One region of the Clostridium sp. 29_15 genome, then DNA from elsewhere that is predicted to be linked to it. Evidence: a T-box and tRNA genes for the amino acid it is inferred to sense, from the RefSeq annotation. Region 1 holds a T-box; the other holds one or more tRNA genes.
The links. A T-box is a leader RNA that pairs with one kind of tRNA and senses whether it is charged. The one in region 1 lies ahead of pheS (phenylalanine--tRNA ligase subunit alpha), so its partner is inferred to be a tRNA-Phe.

Region 1 (15,881 bases):
TCACTATCAAATAATGCTAGTGCCTTTATAAATATAAGCTGTTCTCTTGTGTATCTTTCTCTAATATTTATTAAGTTTAATATTATATCATAAGCAGCATCTAAATTACCTTCTAAAATAAACTTTTTATAATATAATTCATATAGTCTCTCTATTTTTCCATAACCCTTAATTTGTGAAAAATATCCTAAAACTTTATACTTATCTTCTTCATTAAATGACTTCATTAAATAAATTAATGAATCAACTATCTTTTCTATTTCTATTCCTTTACCTGCAAGTTTACATAATAAATTAATTGCTTTTAAACAAGAGTTACCTCCATTATCAACAATTTTTAGTAACTCATCTACACCATCTTCTTTAAAACTATATAAAATCGATAATACTGAATTTTCAACAGCTATTGGCCATTGACCTAATTCATCAAATTTTCCTTTCATATATGTAGGTTTTGATACTTTATCTTTTATATATGTGCTTATCAGTTGAATATGTTCTTTACCGATAATTTTACAAGCCTCTTCTGCAGCGCTTTGCATAGAATTAAAGTCTTGGCCACTATCTATTACTCTTAAAATTTGCTGTACAATTATTTTATGAATTTCTTCTTCTGTATAGCTTTTTTCCTTTACTTCAATATATGAATTTTGTTCACTCTTCTCTGAAATACTTTCATAAAAATCTGTATTTGCAACCTTAAAATCATACATATATTTTTCGCTATTTTCACTAGATTTCTCTGCTTCAGAAATATCCTTTGCTTTCAATTGCTCATCTATTTTAACATTTTCTTTTTTCTTTTTTTTCTTAAAAAAATCAAACATTTAAACCCTGTACCTCCAAATCTTTTTCACTTAGTGTCTTAATTCCTATTTCATTTAGCATTTCGGCAGTAATGCCTTTTCCTTTAACTTTATTTCCATTAAAACTTCCATCATATACAAAATTAACTCCACAAGACGGGCTTCTCTCTTTTAATATAGCTGTTGAAATAGAAAGCTTTTTTGCAATTTCCACCACTTCCTTTGCCCCTTTAATAAATTGCTTTGTGACATCCATTCCTTCTTTGGTAACAATTTTACCATTGCCTTCCAGAATATCTTTTGCCTTTGCCTGAAGTTCACTTGGCACTCTTGGCGTAGTAAGTCCCCCTAATTGTTCTGGACATATTAATATTGCTTTCCCACTGATAAATAATTCATTGCATTTTTCATTATAATTGTTTGCACCATCATATTTACAGTTAACTCCACATAAACATGCACTTATCAAATACATAGCTAAGACCTCCCTACTATGCATAATTATAGCATAGTAGAGAGGCCTTTTAAATAATTTATATTATTTTAATTCAACAATTGTAACTCCGTCTCCACCTTCGCCATATACACCAAGTCTATATGATTTAACATGTGGGTGTCTTTTTAACATATCGTTAATTGCTTTTCTTAAAACACCAGTACCTTTTCCATGTACTACTGTAACTTCACCTAAATTACACATATAGGCTTCATCTAGATATTTGTCTGTTCTATAACAAGCTTCTTCTGAATCCATTCCCCTTAAATCAATTCTACTTTCAATAGATTTAGTATTTAATTTAAGTTCTCTCTTTTTCTTTTCCTTTTTAACAGGTACATCATCAACTTTTCTTAGGTCCTTAAGCTTAACATTTATCTTCATAATCCCTGCTTCAACTTGAACTTCACCTTTATTATCAGGCATAGATATAATGACTACCCTTTGATTTAAAGAAGGTAACATAGCTTCCATACCTAATGTAACCTTTGTTATTGCCTCACCTTTTTCTTCTCTAGCAATTCTTAGTGCAGCTTCCTTAGCTTCAAGACTATCCTTAAGCTTCTTTCTTTCTTCTTCAAGTCTATTTCTTCCACCTTCAGCTATACCCATTCTTTCTAGTTCTCGAATAGCTTTTACAATTTCATCTGCTTCATCCTTAGCATTACTTATGATATTTTTAGCTTCTTGCCTAGCTTCCTCATAAGCTTTTTCCCGTACTTTATTTATATTAGCAAGTTTTTGATCATATTCTATCTTTAACTTTTCTGCCTGTTCCTTTAAAATCCTTGCTTCTCGAGCATTATTATTAGCAATAATACTTTTTTCTTGTAAGTCTCTTATAAGATCTTCAAATTGAAGATTATCCTTTGACATATATTCCTTTGCTTTAAATATTACATCATCATTTAAACCTAATCGTCTTGATATTTCAAAGGCATTAGACTTTCCTGGTATTCCTATAAGTAGTCTATAAGTTGGTCTTAATGTTTCAACATCAAATTCTACTGATGCATTTTCCACACCTTCAGTATTTAGAGCATATCCTTTTAACTCACTATAGTGAGTTGTGACCATAACTCTTGAATCTCTACTGTTTAGCTCTTCAATAATTGAAATTGCTAAAGCAGCTCCTTCAGCCGGATCTGTTCCTGAACCTAACTCATCAATAATTATCAGTGAATCTCTATCAGCCTTTTCTAATATAGAAACTATATTAGTCATATGAGATGAGAAAGTTGATAATGATTGCTCTATACTTTGTTCATCACCAATATCAGCGTATATTTCTTTAAAAAATCCTATGGTAGATCCATCTTTTGCAGGAATTAAAAGGCCACTTAAAGCCATTAAATGCAGAAGCCCTACCGTCTTTAATGTTACTGTTTTTCCCCCTGTATTAGGCCCTGTAATCATTAATGTGGTAAAATCCCTACCTAGAAATACATCTGATGGTACTACTTCCTTAGGATTGATCAGTGGATGCTTAGCACCAAATATTTCGAAACTTCTATCCTTTGAAACATTAGGCTTTAATGCATTTATAGCAGAAGCATATTTACCTTTTGCAAAAATAAAATCTAGCTCTGTTAATATCTTTGAATTATTTACGCATTCATTTATATGTTCTGTAACCTTTGCTGACAATGCTGTTAAAATTCTTTCAATTTCTGCTTTTTCTTTTAACATTAACTCTTTTATTTCATTATTTAGATTAACAAGGCTCAGTGGTTCTATAAACAACGTAGCTCCTGTAGAACTTTGGTCATGTACAAGTCCCTGAACAGCACCTTTATATTCAGCCTTAACTGGAAGTACATACCTTTCACCTCTCATAGTATAAATTGCATCTTGTAAATACTTAGAATTAGATCTTACAATAGAATTTATCTTTTCTCTAACAGAAGAATTTTTCTCTTTTAAGCTTCGTCTTATATTATAAAGTGTGGCACTTGCCTTATCACTTATTTCTTCCTCAGATATTATTGCTGTTTCAATATCATTTTCAAGAGATTTTACAGGAGTTAATATATAAGCTAAATCCTCTAAGTTCTTATATGCAATTTCATCATCTTTCCTATTCATGTATTCTTTAAACCTGCGTGAAACTCTAAGCATACCACCAATCTTTAATAATTGCTCAGGTGTAAGAACTCCTCCCTTTCCTGCTCTTTCAATGGCCTCTCTCGTATCATATAATCCTTCAAAAGGAGGTGCACCTTTAGTAATTAATAATTCCAATGCCTCATTTGTTTCTTCAAGTTTCTTTTCAACCTCATAAATTGATTTACAAGGTTTTAGAGAATGTACCATTTCTTTTCCGCTTGAGGTAATTGCATATTTTTCAACTTTATCTTTAATTTTATTAAATTCTAAAATTCTTAGAGTTCTTTCTTTCATCACTCTCTCCCTCTTGCTATTTCATAATTTTATTAAATTCATTTTCCATTTTTTTCTTATTAATTGTAATAATAACATAAGCTATCAAAGAATATACCATTGTTATAACGCTTACTGCATTACTATATATAACTGTTTTACCAATAATCTGTGAAATCATAATAACGATAAATCCAATTATTATTGCTAATAAAATCATTGATACTCTCCAATAACTCTTTACTATGCCCACTGCAGCATTTTTCTCTGCAGTGGTTAATTCTCTAATTTTGTCTTTACTTATTTTTTTGCTACTTTTATTCATTTCTAATATTCCATAAATAAAAACTGCAAGTAAAACTACAATTGCTATTATAACCATATAAATTTTATTCTACTCCTCTTCTATAATGTCCTTTAGTATATTCTTTACTATCAAAATCATCACCATTTTTTAATATTGATATTACATTCTTAACTTCTTTATATGTTTCATCTCTAAAATCAAATCTGAAAGTAGTTATACCAAATCCTTTTAACTCTTCAATTTCATCAATTATATTTAAAGGTACTGGATTTAAAATATAACTTCTACAATATAAATCTGTCATTACCCTAAGCTCTTCATTTACTCTATCTATTAATTTGAACTTATCTTTTGAGCATATTCCATTACATCCGCTATCCTTAGTTCTTCCACCAAATGTACTTCCAATTGGACAGTATTCACTAATCATAAGCTCTGGCTTACCATACACAACCACTCCAGCGTTTCCATTAGCATTCTTCATTAGATTTTTGATTTCTACTCTATTAAGTTCTAAACTTAAAGTAGGAACATCCACATCTTCCTGATAGAAAGCTAAAGATTGTGAGTTAACTATATTTAATTTATAATCACCAATGATGTACAATTTATCTTTAAACTCACTTATTATACCAACATTAGATGTTATAATACCCTTGATATAAGAAGAAACTTCTTCAATAGTCTTAACCACCTTCTTAAATTCTCCTTTAACAATTGTAGAAGTCTTAAGATAAAAATTAATATCTCTATATTTTTCAGCTAGTTCAATTAAATCTTTCTTCTTAATGGAATTTCTTTCCCTGCTAAATAAATCTACAGCTATATTTTGACACTTCATTTCTACTAATGCTTCAACTTGCTCTTTTGTTATACAGCTACAAATAACGTCAACTTTTGTCTTTTCATAAGATGGTTTATGCTTCTCTCCTTTAGCTGGTATCTTTCTTCTATGTTTTCTACATACTTCTTTTGTTATTTTCTCAATTATATCTCTTCTTAAATTATTTAAGTCAGAAACTCTCATAAATCCATCTTCAAAGTTTTCAAATTCTATATTTTCAATTTTAAAAGCAACATCCCCTGATTTCTTTAAAGCTTCTTTAATTCTTTCCTGATCTAATGGTCTCTTTTCTGCTTTTTGAACTACTTCTCCCTGTACTTCATAAAAATTTCCTTTATAATTTATTCTGATAGTTACAGGTTTATCTACAGAAAAATCTACTATAGCATTTAAAGCAATCTTTTTAGTGTATGACTTTAAGTATTCTTCAAGTTCATCAAATAATTGTTTATTAAGACTCTTAAATAGTTCATCACCTTTTTTATAATCAATTGGATAAAGTTTTACTTTATCACCTCTTTTAGCACTCTTTACTTCATTACCTTTATATAGTATCTTACTTAATGTAAATCCTTTATCTCTATATCTGATACCATCACCTACATTTAAATCTTCTTTTATTACTATATCACCATTTTTATCAACTACTCCCAGTGATATTCCTGAGTTTTTGGGTGAATTAAAACTCATCATATCTTTACCAGTATTTTTCTTTAAATATGCATTAGTGAATCCACTTCTATTAAATAATTGTAAAAGTTGCCTCTTTCCAGCTTGATCATCATATTTATTATTATATAATACTTTATCTACAGCCTTTTTATAGTTATCTACCACTCCAGCAACATATTCAGCTCTCTTCATTCTACCTTCTATCTTTAAAGAGTATACTCCTGTATCTACAATGTCTTCTACATCTTCAATAGTACACATATCTTTAGGACTTAATAAATGTCCTTTTGTTTCCCCACTGTGTTCCCCTTTTAAAGTATATTCCATTCTACATGGCTGAGCACATCTTCCTCTATTTCCACTTCTTCCACCAATCATAGAACTCATTAAGCATTGTCCTGAATATGCCACACAAATAGCTCCATGAACAAACATTTCTGTTTCAATAGCTAAATCCTTAGATATATACTTTATTTCCTCTAATGTCATCTCACGTGATAATACTATTCTGTGAAACCCCTTATCTTTAAAATATACTGCTGCTTCACCATTATGTATAGTCATTTGAGTAGATGCATGCACTTCCATCAATGGGAACTCTTCTTTAATTCTTTTTAATAAACCTAAATCTTGAATAATTAAGGCATCAACACCAATTTCATATAGATATCCTACATATCTTACTGCTTCTTCAATTTCATTTTCTTTTAAAATTGTGTTTAATGTTACGTATATTTTCACATCATAGCTATGAGCATAATCAACAGCTTTTAACATATTGTCATTATCGAAGTTAGATGCATATGCTCTTGCCGAAAATTTATTTCCTCCTAAATATACTGCATCAGCGCCTTTATTTATTGCTGCAACCAAACTTTCCATGGTACCTGCTGGTGCAAGTATTTCCACCTTTTCCATTTTTACGTCTCCTTTTTTTGTATATTCTTCATCTTATGTTAAAAGCCTGTTCCACTCTGAACAGACTCTATTTTAATAATGGATTTGCTTTTCTTCTTTCCACTGCCAATTCAACTTGTAGATCAATAAGCTTTTTCTCTAAATCTAAAACCTTATATTTAAAGTTTTGTAATTGGAATTTTATAGCTTTATCCCTATTTAATAAAGCCTTTCTTTGCTCTTTTCCCTTAGCAATTACAGCTTCAAGTTCAAGTATCTTATCTTTCAAAATTTTAGCCTCTTCTTCATCTACAGATGCTTTACTCTTATATTCCTCAATTTCATCTTCTTTTGATGAAATAACTTCTTTTAATACATTTTCGCTATCCTTTAGGTTTTTATTTTCAAGTTCAATATAATTTATATTTATTTTAAACTCTTCTAACATGTTTTCAATTCCACTTTTTTCCACCGATATTTGTTCAACGTTTTCCTTTAAAGCATTATAACTATCCAATACATTATTATACTCTTCAAGTGAAACTTTATTAGCTATATCTTCATTTAATTCAAATATTTTCGCATTTAATTTTTTATTTTCCTTCTTTTCCTTTAAAAATTCATCTTGTGTATTTAGAAGGCTCATGCTTAGTTTTTTATTATTTTCATCTGAAGATGTAAGATTTGATTCTAGTACTTCAATTTTCTTGACTAAATTTTCATTTTCCTTTTTTAAAACTGCCATATTTTCCTTTAATAGCACTACTAATTCTTCTAATTTGCTCTTTTCTTCTAACTCTTCAGTTAAATCAGCAACCTTATCATTTAAAATTTCAGCTTCTCTTGACTTTTGCTCCATTGAGTACAACATCTCTTTTAAAGAAGCCATTTCTTGATTTTTATTTTTAATAGTTTCTTCAACTTCCTGCTTTATTTCTCGTATTCTTTCCTTTAAAGTTAGGTTTCTTTCTTCTAAAGAATTTTTTTCCTTAAGTAAATCCTCAACTTCATTATTACATTTAAAAAGTTCATCTGCTATATTTAATGCACTTAATACTGCAACTGAACTAATGCTTAATTTGTTATTATTACTTGATACTTCTTTAAATTTACCATCAACATATTCTGAAACCTTTAGTAAATATTCATCATCTTCTTTTCCCTTTAAATTATACTCCATCCCATTTATTTTAACTGTTACAGTATTCATTTAATACACCTCTAAATTATATTATAATTACTGATATTATATCATATTTATCTTTGAATAACTATATTCTGCCACATATATTGTCTATTTTTATATTAGTTATTTTAAATTTATTGAAAATATATTTAAATTTGATAGAATCTTAATAAAAGATATACTTTTATGAGGTGTTTAAAATTGATAATAAATTTAGAAACAAAAAAATGCAACTTATGTATAAGAAATTGTAATGTTGACAGAGATATAAATCTTGGTGTATGCCAAGCAGATAATCATTTAAAAGTAGCCAGGGCTCAATTACACTTTTGGGAGGAACCCTGTGTTTCTGGCAAAAATGGCTCAGGAACTGTTTTCTTTTCTCATTGCAATCTTAAATGTGTATTTTGCCAAAACCATTGCATATCACAAGAATTCAACGGTAAAACCATTTCCATTGAAAGATTGGCTGCAATATTCCTAGAACTTGAAAAACAAGGTGCTAACAATATAAATCTAGTTACTCCTACTCATTATGTACCTCAAATCATTAAATCCATTAAAATTGCAAGAAATAATAATTTAACTTTACCAATACTATATAATACTAATTCAATAGACTCTTTAGAAACTATTAAAGCTCTTGATGGACTTGTGGATGTTTATCTACCAGATTTTAAATATTTTGATGATAAATATGCTTTAGCATATTCAAAAATTAACAACTACCGTGAAAATGCTTTAAATGTAATTAAGGAAATGGTACGTCAAGTAGGTGCTCCTTCCTTTAATGATAATGGAATAATACAAAAAGGTGTAATTGTACGTCACTTATTATTACCTGGACTTTTATTTGATTCTAAGAAAGTTATTGACCTTTTATACAATACATTTCATGATGATATCTATATCTCATTAATGAATCAATATGTACCTATGCATAATGCTTATAAATATCCAAAGATAAACAGCAAATTAAATCCTAAACATTACGATTCTATCATAGATTATGCATTGTCCATTGGTGTAAAAAATGGCTTTATTCAAGGAGAAGGAGCCAACACCACAGATTTTGTACCATCCTTTAAAAACGAAGGCGTTTAATTAACATTAAAAATGGGCATAGATTAAACTATACCCATTTTGCTAAATACGCCATATATTATTTGTTTTTTCTTTTGAGTAAGATACTCTCCATAGTATTTATCCTCTTCTTCTGCTGAAAGCTTCTCTACTAGGTTACTATCCATAGAATTTAATACTAACATATTGATATCTCTTCTATATCTCTTTTCTACTATATCATATATTTTATTATATTCTTCAATTCCACTGCTTTTCTTATATTTTCTTATTTCCGAATCTAAGCTTGTATCATATTTTTTTATCTTGTATACGATTGAATCAATTGCCTTACCTTTATTTCTTAGAAAATTTTTTTCATATTCAAGCTTTGCTTTAAATAATGCAGGAATACTATACTCCTCACCAGCAAAATTAAACTTCACTTCTTCTCCTTCAAAAACACTGCTTATTATGTATTCTGCCATATCAATATCATCTGTTATTTTCGTATTTAAAAACTCTTTTCCACCAACTATCTCTATAGCTTTATTTAATTGATTACATTTTTCTATCAGTTTATTATTTTTAAATTTACTCATTTTTATCTCCCTTATTTATATAAGTACTTCATTAGTTCTAATAAATTCATATAAATTATACAAGATTTTATACAGTGTTGCAAAAATTAAATTATTAAAAAATTAATTAAATATACGAAAATAATTATATTTTTATATATTCTTACAATTTTAACATTTATTAAATAAATGTATAATGTAATTTATAAAGGGAGGTATGGTAAAATGTTATTAAAATGTATAAATAATGATTTGTGTTCTACTTTAACTTTAAATAAAGAATACTATGTATTAGAAGAAAGTTCTGATTATTATGTAATAATTGATGATGAGCAAAACGAAACTACTTGTAAAAAATCAAGATTTGAAATTATTGAAGATAATGAACTTTCAAAAAAATGTAAAGCAACAATCAATGAATTAACATATCAGCTAAATCATGAATTTAGCGATATTAAAAACTTTAGCATAAGAAAAAATTCTAAAGGTGAAATTAAAGAAGTATTAATAAAATTCAAATATTAGCTTTTGGTAATCCTATGTCTTGATAAATTCTTATTAGACATAGGATTTTTTCTATAAAAGTTCTTTTCAATTAACCGTATTATCTTTTTTTAATAAAATATAATATATGGCTTATTTTTTACAAAGGAGATGATATCTTGGATATATTCCATACCTTAACTCTCCAAGATAAAGAAACATTTAATGATTATTGTTATAAAAGTAACTTTTCTTCATATGAATACACTTTTGCTTCATTATATTTATGGAGAAATTTATCAAAAACCACTTTTGCTATAATAGATAATACCTTAATTGTTAAGAAAAGTGAAGAATATTATGGCGATTTTTTTATGATTCCATATAATTACACTCCCAATAAACTAAATTCAATCATCGAATTATTACTATCATATAAAAAAAACAATAATAATAATTCGCAATCTAATTTCTTATCTAATAACACCCATGAACTCTATCTTTTTGGAGATGTAGAAAACTTTTTTATTAATGATTTAAAGAAATATTGTGCTCATAAATTTGAAATTGTTTATACACCGGAAGATTATGAATATATATATCTTACCAAAGATTTAATTAACTTAAGTGGAAAAAGGTATCATGCTAAAAAAAATCTATATAACTTCTTTAATAAAAACTATTCTTTCAAAATATCTGAAATAAATAGCCCTAAAATAATCAACGACTGCTTAGACTTAATAAAAAAATGGGAAAAATCAAAAAACTCTCTCTGTACTGAACTAAAAATAGAATACGATGTCATTAGGGATGTATTAATAAACTTTCAAAAATTAGATTTAAAATCCATAACAATTTATGTTAATGATACTCTTGCAGGCTTTTCTATTGGAGAAAAATATGGTGATACAGCTATAATCCACATTGAGCGCTGTGATATTTCTTTTAAAGGTATTTATTCTTTTTTAAATAGAACATTTTTAGATATGTATTTTAGTGATACTTTATATGTAAATAGACAAGAAGACTGTGGTGATTTAGGACTACGAAAATCTAAAGTATCATATCACCCTATTGGTTATATAAAAAAATGTTTTATAAAAATTACTGATTAAAATTATCACCTAATAAAATAAAAAATCAAAAGCAAATTAAATCTGCTTTTGATTTTTATAATTGTTTAAATATTATCTTAACACAGCACCTAGCTTATGCTCTAAAGCTTTTAATATCTTATCATGAACTTTCGTAATATCTTTTTCATTTAATGTTTTATTTTCATCTCTATATGCTATTGCATAAGCTATTGATTTTTTATCAGCTGGAATTTGTTCACCTTTGTAAATATCAAATAATTGAACTTTTTCAACTAAATTTCCACCAGCTTTTCTTATAGCTTCCTCTATATCTGCAACTAATACAGAATCATCCACTAGTAATGCTATATCTCTTGTTACAGCTGGGAATTTTGGTAATGCTTTATATGATTTTGTCATTTTAGCTGCTTCAAATAATTGATCTAAATCTATTTCAGCTATATAGCAATCAATATCTATACCATAATTTTCAGTTACATCTGGATGCACTTCTCCAAGAACTGCAGTCTTTTTATTTCTTACTAATAATGCAGCTGTCTTACCTGGATGGTAACTAGCATTTTCACTTTCCCTTACATATTTGGCTTTTTCAACTCCAAGACCATCTACTAGATTTTCAATAATTCCCTTCATATCTAAGTAATCACAATCTCCGTAAATACCTATAGTTAATATATTTTTTTCAGTTGGAACTTGATTTTCGTCTTCATTTGGAATATATACTTTACCAATTTCAAATAATCTAACATAATCATTATTTCTTGAATAATTTCTAGATAAACATTCCATCATTGAAGGAATTGTTGTTGTTCTCATCACACTAAAATCTTCGCCTAAAGGATTCTTAATCTTAACAACATTTCTTAATTGGCTATCTGCTGGTATATTAACTTTGTCAAATACCTTAGGAGAAACAAATGAGTAGCTTATTGATTGATTTAATCCGTTTCCTATCATTATTTCAATAACTTTATCTTCTAAAATATTTTTCTTATACTTAGGCTCTCTCTCAGTAGATACGCTAAATACAGTTGTAGGAATTTTATCATATCCATAAATTCTTGCAACTTCTTCTGCAATATCTTCTCTAATAGTTAAATCAATTCTAAATGTAGGTGTAGTAATTTCTAACATATCCCCATTTATTTCAGTCTTTATATCTAAAGAATCTAAAGATTTCTTTATTTCTTCTTTTGATATATCAGTTCCTAAGAAAGCATTTATCCAATTAGTATCAACAGTTAAGTGACCTTCTTCTTTAACATTGTTGTATACATCGATAGTTCCTTCCATAACTTCTCCGCAACCAAGCTCACATACTAAGCTACAAGCTCTATCTATAGCAAGCTTTGCTAAATTAGGATCTATATCCTTTTCAAATCTAGAAGAACTTTCAGTTCTTAGTCCAACCTTTTTAGAATTTACTCTAATGTTTGTACCATCAAAATTTGCTGATTCAAAATATACTTCTGTTGTATCTTCTTTTATTTCAGAATTTAATCCACCCATGATACCAGCTAAAGCAATAGTCTTATCTTTATCTTTTATACATAAGCATTCTGAATCTAAAGTTCTTTCTACTTCATCTAAAGTTGTGAACTTTTCACCGCCTTTAGCTCTTTCCACAACTATTTTTCCAGATTCAATTTCTCTTGCATCAAAAGCATGCATTGGTTGACCAAGTTCAAGCATTACAAAGTTAGTTATATCAACCATATTATTTATTGGTTTAACTCCAGCTTCTAATAATCTTTCTTGCATCCATGAAGGTGATGGAGCTATCTTAACATTCTTAACCCCTCTAGACATATATCTATTACATAATTCATCTCTAACTTCAACTTTTAATTCATCATTGATATTATCTGAATTTTTAACTTCATATTTGAAGCTAGGCATTTTATAAGATGTTCCAAGAGTTGCTGCTGCTTCTCTTGCCATACCAACAATACTTAAACAGTCCGGTCTATTTGAAGTTATTTCAAAATCAATTATTGCTTTATTTAATTTTAAATATTCCTTTATATCCATTCCTAATGGTGCATCTTCTGGAAGAATCATTAATCCATGAACTGGTTTATCTCCAGCAATTCCTAATTCTTCTTCAGAACAGAACATACCATTAGATACTACGCCTCTCATCTTACCTTTTTTAATTTCGGTACCATCAGCTAATATTGATTTATGAAGAGCTACAGGTACTATATCTTGTTCCTTCATGTTTGTAGCAGCTGTAACAATTTGAATTTCTTCTTCAGCTCCAATATTTACTTGACAAACATTTAATCTATCTGCATCAGGATGCTTTTCAATTTTTGTAATTTTTCCAGTTACAACATTCTTAATTGTATCTCCCTGCATTATAACCTCTTCTGCTTGAGAACCAGAAAGAGTTAATTTATCTGCTAATTCATATGCATCAACATTTATTTCTGCATAATCTTTTAACCAATTATATGGTATTTTCATTGCATTTTACCTCCTACAATAACTATAATTATTAGAATTGATTTAAGAATCTCATATCACTTTCGTATAATAATCTAATATCGTCTATTCCATACTTAAGCATAACCATTCTATCTACACCGAACCCAAAGGCAAATCCGCTATATATTTCTGGATCAATACCACAATTTCTAAGTACATCTGGGTGAACCATACCGCATCCTAAAATTTCAATCCATCCACTATTTTTACAGACTTTACATCCCTTACCTTCACAAACGAAACAAGTTGCATCCATTTCTGCTGAAGGTTCAGTGAATGGGAAGTGGTGAGGTCTAAATTTAGTCTTAACTTTATCCCCAAACATTTTCTTAGCAAATAATTCTAAGGTACCTTTAAGATCTGCAAAAGTTACTCCTTTATCTACAACTAATCCTTCCATTTGATAGAATATTGGTGAATGTGTTGCATCAACATCATCTGATCTATAAACCTTACCTGGTGAGATCATTTTAATTGGTAAGCTTTGCTTTTCCATTGTTCTTACTTGAACTGGTGAAGTTTGAGTTCTTAAAACTAAACTATCATTAATATATAAAGTATCTTGTTCACTTCTTGCAGGATGGTTTTTAGGAATGTTTAAAGCCTCAAAATTGTAATGATCTAATTCTACTTCTGGCCCCTCTTCTATTGTAAATCCCATAGAAATGAAGATGTTCTTCATACTTTCTAATGTTTGATCTAATGGATGTCTCTTTCCTATTACTTGTTTCTTTCCTGGTAAAGTTATATCGATAACTTCACTAGCTAGTTTAGCTTTTTTTTCTTTTTCCTTTATTTTGCTTCCTACTTCTTCAAGTTTAGTTTCAACTTCATTTTTAGCTATATTAACTAACTTACCAACTACTGGTCTTTCTTCTGGTGATAAAGAACCCATTCCTCTTAATATAGTAGTAAGTTCACCTTTTTTTCCTAAATATTTAACTCTAATTTCTTCTAAAGCTGCACTATTTTCTACTGAAGCTATTTCATTAAGTGCTGCTTCTTTAATGGCGGTTAATTTTTCTTCCATAATATTACTCCCTTCTTTTTTAATCAGTATCTTACGAATATTAAATACTTTTAATTTAATTGCTATGCAACTAAAATAATTTGTAAATAAAAAAAAGGATATTCATCCCAAAAGGGACGGAATATCCGCGTTACCACCCTAGTTGATATTATACAAATGGTACAATATCCTCTTAATTAAAATAACGGTTAAACCGCTAGTTACTACTATTACTTCACAACTAGTACTCCTGAGCGAACTTCATTATAATTTTTATTAAAAAAGCTTCCAGTCTTAGACTTTTTCTCCCTGAAATATTCCTTATAATTACTCTCTCATTCACAGTATTTACATATTCTTTTCAACTTATTATACAAATAAAGATTATTTTTTTCAAGTATTTATTAAAAAATACTTTTATAGCATTCCTTGTCTAACTTTCTCAAAAAGTATTATTGATGAAGCCACTGCCACATTTAAACTTTCTGCACCACCTGGCATAGGTATCTTAACCTTTTTATCTGCCATAGCAAATATCTCATCACTGATGCCATTACCTTCATTACCAACACCTAATATTACCTTACCTCTTAAATCCTCTTGAAAGAAATCCTTTGATTCCTGAAGTGATGTAGTAACTAAGCTAAAACCATCCTCTTTAAGTTTCTTTAAGAAGCTAAGGTCATTATCATATATAATTGGCAGATAAAAAACTGATCCCATTGTTGACCTTATAGTCTTATCATTATATATATCAACTGTACCCTTTGTTAAAATTATTCCTGAAGCACCAGCTGCATGGGCAGTTCTAATAATAGTTCCCAAATTTCCTGGATCTTGAACTTTATCACATAAAAGATAAAAATCTCCTTTTATTTCTTCTGTACTATCATTCATCTTCACAACAGCTAATACACCTTGAGTATTTTCTGTAGCAATAAGCTGACCAAACAAACTTTTTTTCATTAAATAAATTTTAGATACTGTTAAGTATTCTTTTAAGAATTCATTTGCTTTCTGCTCATTTCCTTCTTCTATAACTAAGCATTCAATATCTGCACCAGCTTTAAACCCTTCTTCTACCAACCTAAAACCTTCTATAATATATTTCTTTTCTTTAGATCTATTTTTTCTTTCTTTAAGCTTTTTAATATTCTTAAATAAAGAATTTTCTTTACTTTCAATGACTATCAAAGTGCAGCACCTCTTACTTCTGTTTAACAATTATTTCTTCTAAATTACCTAAGTTATTTGTTGGTCCAATAACTACCAGAACATCTTCACTTTCTATAACAGCATTTGCACTTGGTGTTATATCAATTTCCTCACCTTTTTTTATGGCAATAACATTAATTCCATATTTACTTCTTAAATTTAGTTCATTTAAAGTTTTATTGTCCCATACCTTTAGTGGCTTAATTTCTAAAATGCTATAATCAGATGATAATTCTATATAATCCACTATACTGGAAGACACTAAATTATGAGCTACTCTTATACCCATATCTTTTTCTGGAAGCACTACTCTATCAGCACCAATTTTGTATAATACCTTAGCATGAAGTTCACTTT
Region 2 (9,630 bases), on a different contig from region 1:
GAATTAATAAGTTATGTTATGTAACAAATGATTTAGAGGATAGGGAGAAGTAATGAAACAGAAAAAGCAAAAGAAGAAATTAATTTCATGGATATTATTATTAGCATGGATGGCTTTTATATTTTATATGTCACAACAAACAGGACAAGTCTCATCAGGGCAAAGTGGAAAAATAGTCTTATTATTATCTAAAATAGGTATTGAAATATCAAAAGATAATATAAGTAATATAACATTTATTATAAGAAAGTCAGCACATTTTACTGAATACTTTATTTTATATATTTTGTTATTTAATGTAATTAAACATTATATTCATACTAAGAAGATAATATTCTATTCTATTATGGGAGTTATAATTTATGCTGTTTCAGATGAGCTTCATCAGTATTTTGTACCAGAAAGAAGTTCAACAATTAAGGATGTTTTTATAGATAGTTGTGGTGGAATTGTAGCTTCTATAGTTAATAATTTATTTTATAAGGTCAAAAATATGATAAAAATTTAATCTGTGAAACTATCAATAATTAAAAATTGCATTATTGATAGTTTTTTTTTAATAAAAGAATATAATTATAAATAACTATATTGTTAAAAAATATTTATAATAAGTTGTAAATATCATATTATTAATCATATTATTTAACATATAAATGGGAAAAATGCATAATTTTAATAAAAAATGTTTGATTTTATTACTATATCAATATATAATAAAAACATAGTAAATGAAATTTTAATAAAACTAAATTGCAAAATTAAAATTTGATAAAACTTAGGAGGAGTATGGGATGAATGAGAACAAAAATAAAAAAGGTTTTCTAGGTGCTGTTGAGAGAGTAGGAAACGCTTTACCACATCCAGCAATTATTTTCTTATTATTATGTGTAATAATAGCAGTGGTATCACATATATGTGCTAAATTGGGCGTATCAGTTACTTATACAGGATTAGATAGAGCAACAAATGAAATAAAAGAAATGTCTTCATCAATTGTAAGTTTGCTTAGTCCTGAAGGAATAAGATATATGTTTACTTCAGCTGTAACAAACTTTACAGGGTTTGCACCATTAGGTACAGTGCTTGTTGCAATAATTGGTGTAGGTGTAGCTGAAGGATCAGGATTAATAGGAGCTTGCTTAACAAAACTAGTAAGTAGTACACCTAAAAGATTAATAACTCTAGTAGTTGTTTTTGCAGGAGTAATGTCAAGTATAGCATCAGATGCAGGATATGTAGTTTTAATACCTTTAGGTGCTGTTGTATTTATGAGTTTTGGAAGACATCCATTAGCAGGTATTGCTGCAGCATTTGCAGGAGTATCAGGAGGTTTTAGTGCTAACCTTATGGTTGGATCAACAGATGCTTTATTATCTGGAATTAGTACTGAAGCAGCTAAAATGGCAGATGCAACTGCAAAAGTAGGAATTACTGACAACTGGTATTTTATTATGGCATCAACAGTACTAATAACTATTTTAGGAACAATAGTGACAGAACTTATAGTTGAACCAAAACTAGGTAAATATAAAGGTTCTGTAACGGAAACATTAGAAGATTTAACTGTAGAACAAAAAAGAGGCTTAAGATTTGCAGGAATTGCCTTAGTATTATTCTTAATAGGTATGGCATTATTAGTCGTACCAGGCAATGGAGTATTAAGAAATCCTAAAACAGGAGAAATTCTTACGTCACCATTTATGTCATCAATAGTTATAATTATTTCTTTATTATTCTTAATTCCAGGGATTGCTTATGGAATTGGTTCTAGAGAAATAAAGAATAGTAACCAAGTAGTTAATTTAATGAGTAAAAGCATGTCTTCTATGGGATCATACATAATATTAGTATTTTTTGCTGCTCAATTCGTAGCATACTTCAGCTATACAAATATTGGGACTGTAATAGCTGTTCAGGGAGCAGATTTCTTAAAGAATATAGGGTTAAAAGGAATTCCGTTAATATTATTATTTATACTTGTTGCAGCATTTATTAATATATTCATGGGATCAGCTTCAGCAAAATGGGCAATAATGGCACCAATATTTGTACCAATGTTAATGGAAATGGGTTATTCACCAGCTCTTACTCAAATGGCTTACAGAATTGGGGATTCATCAACTAATTTAATATCTCCATTAATGAGTTACTTTGCATTAATAGTAGCATTTGCACAAAAATATGATGATGAATCAGGAGCAGGAACTATAATTTCAACTATGTTACCTTATTCTATGGTATTCTTAATAGGATGGTCACTACTATTAGTAGTATGGTTTGTTTTAGGTCTTCCATTAGGACCAGGAGTAGGAATGGGAGTTTAAATTAATGATGAATTATGAGTAATGAATTAATGTACAAGCTATATAAATAGATTACAAATATTTTAAAGAATTATTTAGTATAAAAAAGAACTATATCAGATTAAAATGGAACCTATAAGATAGACACTTATAAAAGAGGTCTATATATATAGGTTCTTTTTTATACGTAAAGATAATTTAGGGGTAAGGTATAAGGAGAAATATTAAATAATAAGTAATATAAATTAAAATGGATAAATACTATTAATTAAGGGAATAATTTTATAACAATAGAAAGTAAATAAAATACTTTTAGAAATATTATGAGGCTTGTACTATTTGAACATATTAAAACATAAAAATTTAATAGATATTTATTAAGTTAAATAGTTTTAATATAAATTATATAAATATTATATATAAGAAAGGCAGGTGAAAGATAGTACTTAGGGCAAGTATTATCTAAGATATCATGAAAAACTACAATTTTGAAAGTTTAAGAAATGTAGGGTTGATAGGACATGGTGCTACAGGAAAGACATCATTAGCAGAGGCATTACTATATTATACAGGCACTACTGATAGACTTGGAAAAAATGAAGATGGAACCACTGTAATGGATTACGAAGCAGAAGAAAAAAAGAGAGGTATTTCTTTATCAACTTCTGTAGCTTGTGTTGAATCTAATAATACAAAGATTAATATAGTTGATATGCCTGGATATTTTGATTTTGAAGGCGAAATGATACAAGGAATGAAAGCAGTAGATATAGCAACAATTGTAGTATGTGCTGTATCAGGTGTTGAAGTAGGAACGGAAAAAGCATGGAAGTATTGCAATAAAGTAAATATTCCAAGGGCATTTTTTATTAATAAAATGGATAGGGAAAATGCAGATTTTGATAAGACATTAGAACAAATGAAAGAAAAATTTGGTCTTAGCATAGTACCAATAGAATATCCAATTGGTAAAGAAGAAAATTTTACTGGTGTAGTAAATATAATTTCACAAAAAGCATTTAAATTAGACAATAAAACTAAAAAAATGGTAAGTATAGATATTCCTGCAGATCTTATTGATAAAGTAAATGAATGTAGACAAATGATAATGGAAACAGTTGCTGAGACTGATGAAGAATTATTAGAAAAATATTTAGAAAATGGAAAACTTAGTGATGAAGATATTTATTCAGGATTTATAAAAGGTTGTTCTGATGGAGAGATAGCTCCTGTATTATGTGGAAGTGCTACGAAAGTAGTAGGTATCAAATCAATGTTAGAAAATATTATAGGATGTTTCCCATCACCTAGATACTCACGTGCTCATAAAGCATTAGATATTGATACTGGTGATGAAATTTATATTAAGGTTGAAGAAGATAAACCATTTTCAGCTTATGTATTTAAAACTATAGCTGATCCTTTTGTAGGAAAGATTTCATTGTTTAAAGTAATTACTGGCAAATTAAATGGAGATGCTGTAGTAAAAAACACTAATAGTGGCAAGCAAGAAAAATTATCTCATTTATTCTTTATGAGAGGAAAAAATCAAATTGTTACTGATGAAATAATTGCTGGAGATATAGGTGCAGTAGCTAAATTACAATTCACATCAACTGGAGATACTTTATGTAGCCAAGAGATTAATATTAAATATGATAAGATTAAGCTTCCTGTACCAGTTATGTCAATGGCAATACTTCCCAAAACAAAAGGTGATGAAGAAAAGATTTCTTTAGCATTATCTAAACTTATTGAAGAGGATCCTGTTTTTAAAATTGAAAGAGATAAGGAAAATGCAGAGACAATAATTTGGGGTTTAGGAGAAACTCATTTGGAAGTAATAGCTAGTAGGATAAAGAATAAATTTGGAGCAGATGTTATTTTACAGACTCCAAAGATTCCATATAGGGAAACTATTAAAGGAAAGTCTGATGTTCAAGGTAAATACAAGAAACAATCAGGAGGACATGGTCAATATGGAGATGTTAAGATAAAATTTGAACCAAGAAATGATGGTGAATTTGATTTAGATTTTGTTGATAAAGTAGTAGGTGGAGCTGTTCCAAGAAACTTCATACCAGCGGTAGAGAAAGGATTAAGAGAATGTATGTCCAGTGGTGTCTTGGCTGGATATCCTGTTGTAGGAGTGAAAGCTACATTATATGATGGGTCATACCATCCAGTTGATTCTTCAGAAATGGCTTTTAAAATAGCAGCATCTATTGCTTACAAAAAGGGGTTAGAAAGTGCAAAGCCAATCTTATTGGAACCTATAATGAATGTAGAAATTAAGGTTCCAGATGAATACATGGGTGATGTAATGGGAGATATAAATAAAAAGAGAGGTAGAGTTATGGGAATGGAACAAGTAGGTGATGAACAGAAAGTTATTGCGGAAGTGCCTATGGCTGAAATGTTTAATTACGCTACTTCATTAAGAGCAATGACTCACGCAAGAGGAAGTTATGTAAGTTCTTTTGGTAGATATGAAGAAGTTCCTGAATCAGAACTAATAAAGATATTAAATGAAGCAAAGAAATTAAAGGCAGAAGCTTAAAATAATAAGAGGTGGAGTATAATTTCACCTCTATTTTCTATTAAAATATATTACGAATGAATAAAATATAATTTATTTACATAAATTATTATTGAGTAAAAATATAGATGGACTAAAGTAGTAGGAGGATATTAAATATGCCTGACTATAGAATGGATATAAAGGGAAAGTTAGGACTAGGAGAATATAGTGATATATATGACTATATGGGAATAGTCGATAAAAATGATAATTTTACAATTACTTTAGATGCATCAAATAAACAGCACATAAATATAATTACTTCGATGCTAAGAGAAGGAAATTTTGTAATAATAGATCAAGGAATTGATACTCTTGGAGGTTATTATATTAATGCTAATAAGTATAAATAATATATCTCTAGAGCTTTAAGCTTTAGGGATTTTAAATTTGTAAAAAATAAAAACATAAAGATTTAATTATATTATGATATTAATTAATTGGATATTGATGGTATAATTCAATTAGAAGTAAATTGAATTGAGGTGAAAAATGTGAAAGCAGAAATAATAGCAATAGGTTCAGAAATATTGTTAGGAGATATTGTAAATACAAATGCACAGTATTTATCTAGAGAACTTGCTACTTTAGGAATAGATGTATATCATCAGCAGGTAGTTGGTGATAATGAGGAAAGATTATTAAAGGCATATGATGAAGCATATAAAAGAAGCGAGCTTGTAATAACAACTGGTGGCTTAGGACCAACACAAGATGACATTACTAAGGAGTCAGCAGCAAAGTACTTTAACAAAAAATTAAAGCTTGATGAAAATACTTTAAAAGGTATTGAGAAATATTTTAATAAGCAAGGTCGTGAATTAAAAGGAAATAATATTAAGCAGGCATATTTTCCAGAAGGTGCGATAATAATGCCTAATAGCTGTGGAACAGCCAGTGGTGTAATTATAGAAGAGGAAAATAAGAAAATGATAATATTGCCAGGGCCACCAAAGGAAATGGAAAGTATGTTTAATGAGCAAGTACTTCCTTACTTAGAAAAATTAACAGATTGTGTGCTTAGATCAAAGATGCTAAGAATTTTTGGAATAGGTGAAAGCTTCATGGCAGAAGAGCTAGCTTATCTTATTGATAATGGAAAAAACCCAACGGTTGCTCCTTATGCTAAAGGTGTAGATGTTAGCTTAAGGATAACAGCTAAAGGAGAAACTGAAGAGGAATGTTTAAATTTAATTGAACCAGTGGAGGCGGAAGTGAGGAAGACACTTAAAGACAAAGTGTATGGAGAAGGAGAAATTACCTTAGAGTATAAGGTAGCAGAAATGTTATGTAAAAGCAATTTAACCATTTCCACAGCTGAATCATGTACAGGGGGAATGATTGCTGCTAAGCTAATATCATATCCAGGAGTTTCACAGGTATTTCTTGAAGGTGCTGTTACATACTCCAATGAAGCTAAGGTGAGGAGACTTGGTGTTAAGAAAGAAACCTTAAATTTATATGGTGCAGTAAGCAAAGAAACTGCCAGGGAAATGGCAGAAGGTATATGTAGAGAAAGTGGATCAGATATTTCAGTAGTTACAACTGGTATTGCAGGACCAGGTGGTGGAACAAAAGAAAAGCCAGTAGGTTTAGTATATATAGGATTATGCTTTAAAGGGGAAACAGTAGTAGAAAAGTTTATCTTCCAAGGAGAGCGAGATAAGATTAGAGAAAGAGCTACTATGAATGCATTAAATCTATTAAGGCTAAAAATCATTGAAAAAGGATATTGTAGGGAATAAGAAAAAATAATCCCGTTAATCAAATGATTAAGGGGATTATCTTGTATATAAATAAAATGGGGGAGAGGCGATTAATTATGAAGCTTTATCCACTTCATTTATATTATTATCATATAAAACTATAAATATACATTATTGCAAAGTAGATTTACAGTTAGGGGGAATGTTTTTGAAAAAATTGAAGGAGGCTAATATATACTTTTTAGTTATATTGCTATTAGGTATTTTTTCGGCTTATCCATTATCATATATATTTAGTATTTTAAATATTACAGACTATAGAATGAAATTGTTTATTACACATTTAACCATATTTATAATGCCAGCAATTATTTATTTATTATTATCACCAAGAAGTATAAAAGACACTTTAAGGATTAATAAGCTTTATTTTAAAGATGCATTATTATTGATATTGTTGGCATTTGTTTGCCAACCAATGGTCACATTGTTATCTTTAATATCACAATTAGTGTTTCCTAATAATGTTGCAATGGTGATTACATCTATTATAGATACTCCATACCTTTTATTCTTGTTATTGTTTGCTGTTATGCCTGCTATAACTGAAGAAATTACTATTAGGGGAGTGGTTTTAGCTGGTTATGATGATGAAAACATCTTTGTATCAGCGGTGGTTACAGGATTGTTCTTTGGAATTATGCATTTAGATGGACAACAATTTTTATATGCAGTAGCATTAGGGATTATATTAGCATTAGTTGTTAGAATTACTAAAAGTATATTTTCTAGTATGATTATTCATTTTATCATCAATGGTACATCTGTAACATTGTCAAAGTTAATGGAGTTATTGCCAGCAAGTGAAGAGGAATTGCAGGCAGTAAGTGAAGTTACTTTAAAAAATGTACCTAATTCAGTAGTTTTAGGAGCAATATTCTTTTATGCTATTTTAACTATAATTTGCTTTGTAGCTATATATTTTATTTTTAAAAAGCTTATATCATTAAATATAAAGAGAAATATACTAACAAGAGAAGAGGTAAGAGTAAAAAATAGTTTGATGAAAAGTATAAAGGATGTAGTAAACTTACCATTAGTCTTAATAATAGGAATATATATTATCTATATGAATTTTTTTAGTTAATTAAAATAAATTATATATTATTTAATTAATCAAATAGGTGAAGAAGTAGTATATTAAGCAGAAAAAAACAATATTAACAAAAATATTGACATAATTATAGGAATATAATATAATAAAATTGTTAAGGCTCGATAGCTCAGTCGGTAGAGCAGAGGACTGAAAATCCTCGTGTCCCTGGTTCGATTCCTGGTCGAGCCACCAGGTAAGCAGCTTGTTGAATAATAAGCTGCTTTTTTGTGCTTAAATATATACTCATTAATTATAAAAGATATATTGAATCGTTATTTTAAAATGGACGGTTTAATATATCTTTTTTTTATAAAAAATATAATAACACTATGTTAAGCTGATATAAATTAAAGATAAAAGGCAATAATATAATACTAATAGATAAAGAAATAAAGCTCTATGGTATAAATAATAAAAAGTTAATAAAAAATATACAAAGAGTTATAAAATAACTCTTTACAAGTTAAGTAAAATGATTTATAGTTATTTGTAGAAAGTAATTTTATATTAATTTGTATTAAGATATAAATATGGGAGGGTAGTTAAAATGGGAAAATTTATGTTATCAGAAGAGGATTATGAATATTTAACCAAAGGAATAGCTATAGGTGTTGGAATAGGAATTTTTGTGGGAGCTTTTTTTGAAAATATAATTTTTACATTTGCTGCCGGAGGAGTAATTGGAATGATAAGTGGTTTAATATACTCTACTTATAAAGAGTTTAAAAAGAAAGAAATAATGTAAGATATTATTTTGATTTATTCTATTAGATAAGGAGCCCTATGTAAAGTTTATTTTCATAGGGCTCCTATTTTTATATATGCACAGAATAAAAAAATATGTATCCTATATATTTTCTATTTGCCAATCTATAGGTTTTTTACCTATAGAGATAAGGAAATCGTTGGCTTTTGAGAATGGATGGCTACCAAAGAATCCTCTAAAAGCTGATAATGGACTAGGATGAGTAGATGTTAATATCAGATGCTTACTATTAGTTATTAGGGATTTTTTTTGAATTGCATTATTTCCCCACAAGATAAAAACAACTGGGTCGTTCTTTTTATTTATCAATTCTATTATCTTATCCGTTAGTTGTTCCCAGCCTTTATTTTTATGAGAATTTGCAGCACCATCTCTTACAGTAAGAACAGTATTAAGAAGTAAAACACCTTGATCAGCCCACTTTTTTAAATATCCGTTGTTAGGAATATAACAACCTAAATCATTATTTAGTTCTTTATATATATTACTTAAAGAAGGAGGAATAGCAACAGTAGGATTTACCGAGAAACTTAATCCATGAGCTTGATTCATTCCATGATAAGGATCCTGACCTAATATTACTACTTTAATATTTTCATATGATGTGAAATTTAAAGCGTTAAATATATTTTCTTTATCAGGATGAATAATATGATGCTTATATTCATTATTGAGAAAATTCCTTAGGTTAAAGAAATAATCCTTTTTAAATTCATCTTTTAATAAATAATACCAGTCTTTGGCTAATACATTAGTCATAAAATCACCTCTTACATTTTAGTTTATACAATATGAATTATAAGTATTAATAATAGAAATGCCAATAATTTCATCAAAATAGGCAAAAACGTTACCTTGCATATCGTATATAGATATATTAAGAAAAATGGAGAAAAATAATATAAATTAAGATTAATATGCTTAAATTAGTAATAAAACATAAAATTATGGAGAATAATAATGGTAAGATAAAACACGTCGCAGAGATGACATACAGATAAATATCTAGTAGGTAAATTTGCGAAAATGGAAAGTAGTTTCTGAAAAAAACTTTTTAAAAAAAAGTTGTTGACAGAATAAACTTCCAGTGATAAGATAAGAAAGTCGCTTGAGGGCGA

Region 2: it has a tRNA-Phe gene. The T-box ahead of pheS (phenylalanine--tRNA ligase subunit alpha) is inferred to sense a tRNA for this amino acid. The anticodon was not compared.

Annotation. Positions count from the first base shown of each region.
Region 1 covers NZ_MNRT01000042.1:83,842-99,722, forward strand. Annotated here, with positions in the region: gene BHW04_RS11190 (hypothetical protein) at 1-827, opposite strand, end outside; partial or broken gene BHW04_RS11195 (DUF523 domain-containing protein) at 841-1,281, opposite strand; gene BHW04_RS11200 (endonuclease MutS2) at 1,345-3,702, opposite strand; gene BHW04_RS11205 (hypothetical protein) at 3,719-4,063, opposite strand; gene BHW04_RS11210 (DUF3656 domain-containing U32 family peptidase) at 4,071-6,422, opposite strand; gene zapA (cell division protein ZapA) at 6,490-7,611, opposite strand; gene BHW04_RS11220 (radical SAM protein) at 7,774-8,691, shown strand; gene BHW04_RS11225 (hypothetical protein) at 8,715-9,251, opposite strand; gene BHW04_RS11230 (hypothetical protein) at 9,456-9,755, shown strand; gene BHW04_RS11235 (DUF2156 domain-containing protein) at 9,893-10,828, shown strand; gene pheT (phenylalanine--tRNA ligase subunit beta) at 10,901-13,279, opposite strand; gene pheS (phenylalanine--tRNA ligase subunit alpha) at 13,311-14,330, opposite strand; T-box leader at 14,440-14,661, opposite strand; gene BHW04_RS11250 (TrmH family RNA methyltransferase) at 14,727-15,503, opposite strand; gene BHW04_RS11255 (potassium channel family protein) at 15,517-15,881, opposite strand, start outside.
Region 2 covers NZ_MNRT01000009.1:100-9,729, reverse strand. Annotated here, with positions in the region: gene BHW04_RS01040 (hypothetical protein) at 1-7, shown strand, start outside; gene BHW04_RS01035 (VanZ family protein) at 53-508, shown strand; gene BHW04_RS01030 (AbgT family transporter) at 792-2,324, shown strand; gene fusA (elongation factor G) at 2,776-4,863, shown strand; gene BHW04_RS01020 (hypothetical protein) at 5,001-5,237, shown strand; gene BHW04_RS01015 (competence/damage-inducible protein A) at 5,379-6,629, shown strand; gene BHW04_RS01010 (CPBP family intramembrane glutamic endopeptidase) at 6,793-7,737, shown strand; tRNA gene BHW04_RS01005 (tRNA-Phe) at 7,863-7,938, shown strand; gene BHW04_RS01000 (hypothetical protein) at 8,294-8,491, shown strand; gene BHW04_RS00995 (uracil-DNA glycosylase) at 8,594-9,271, opposite strand.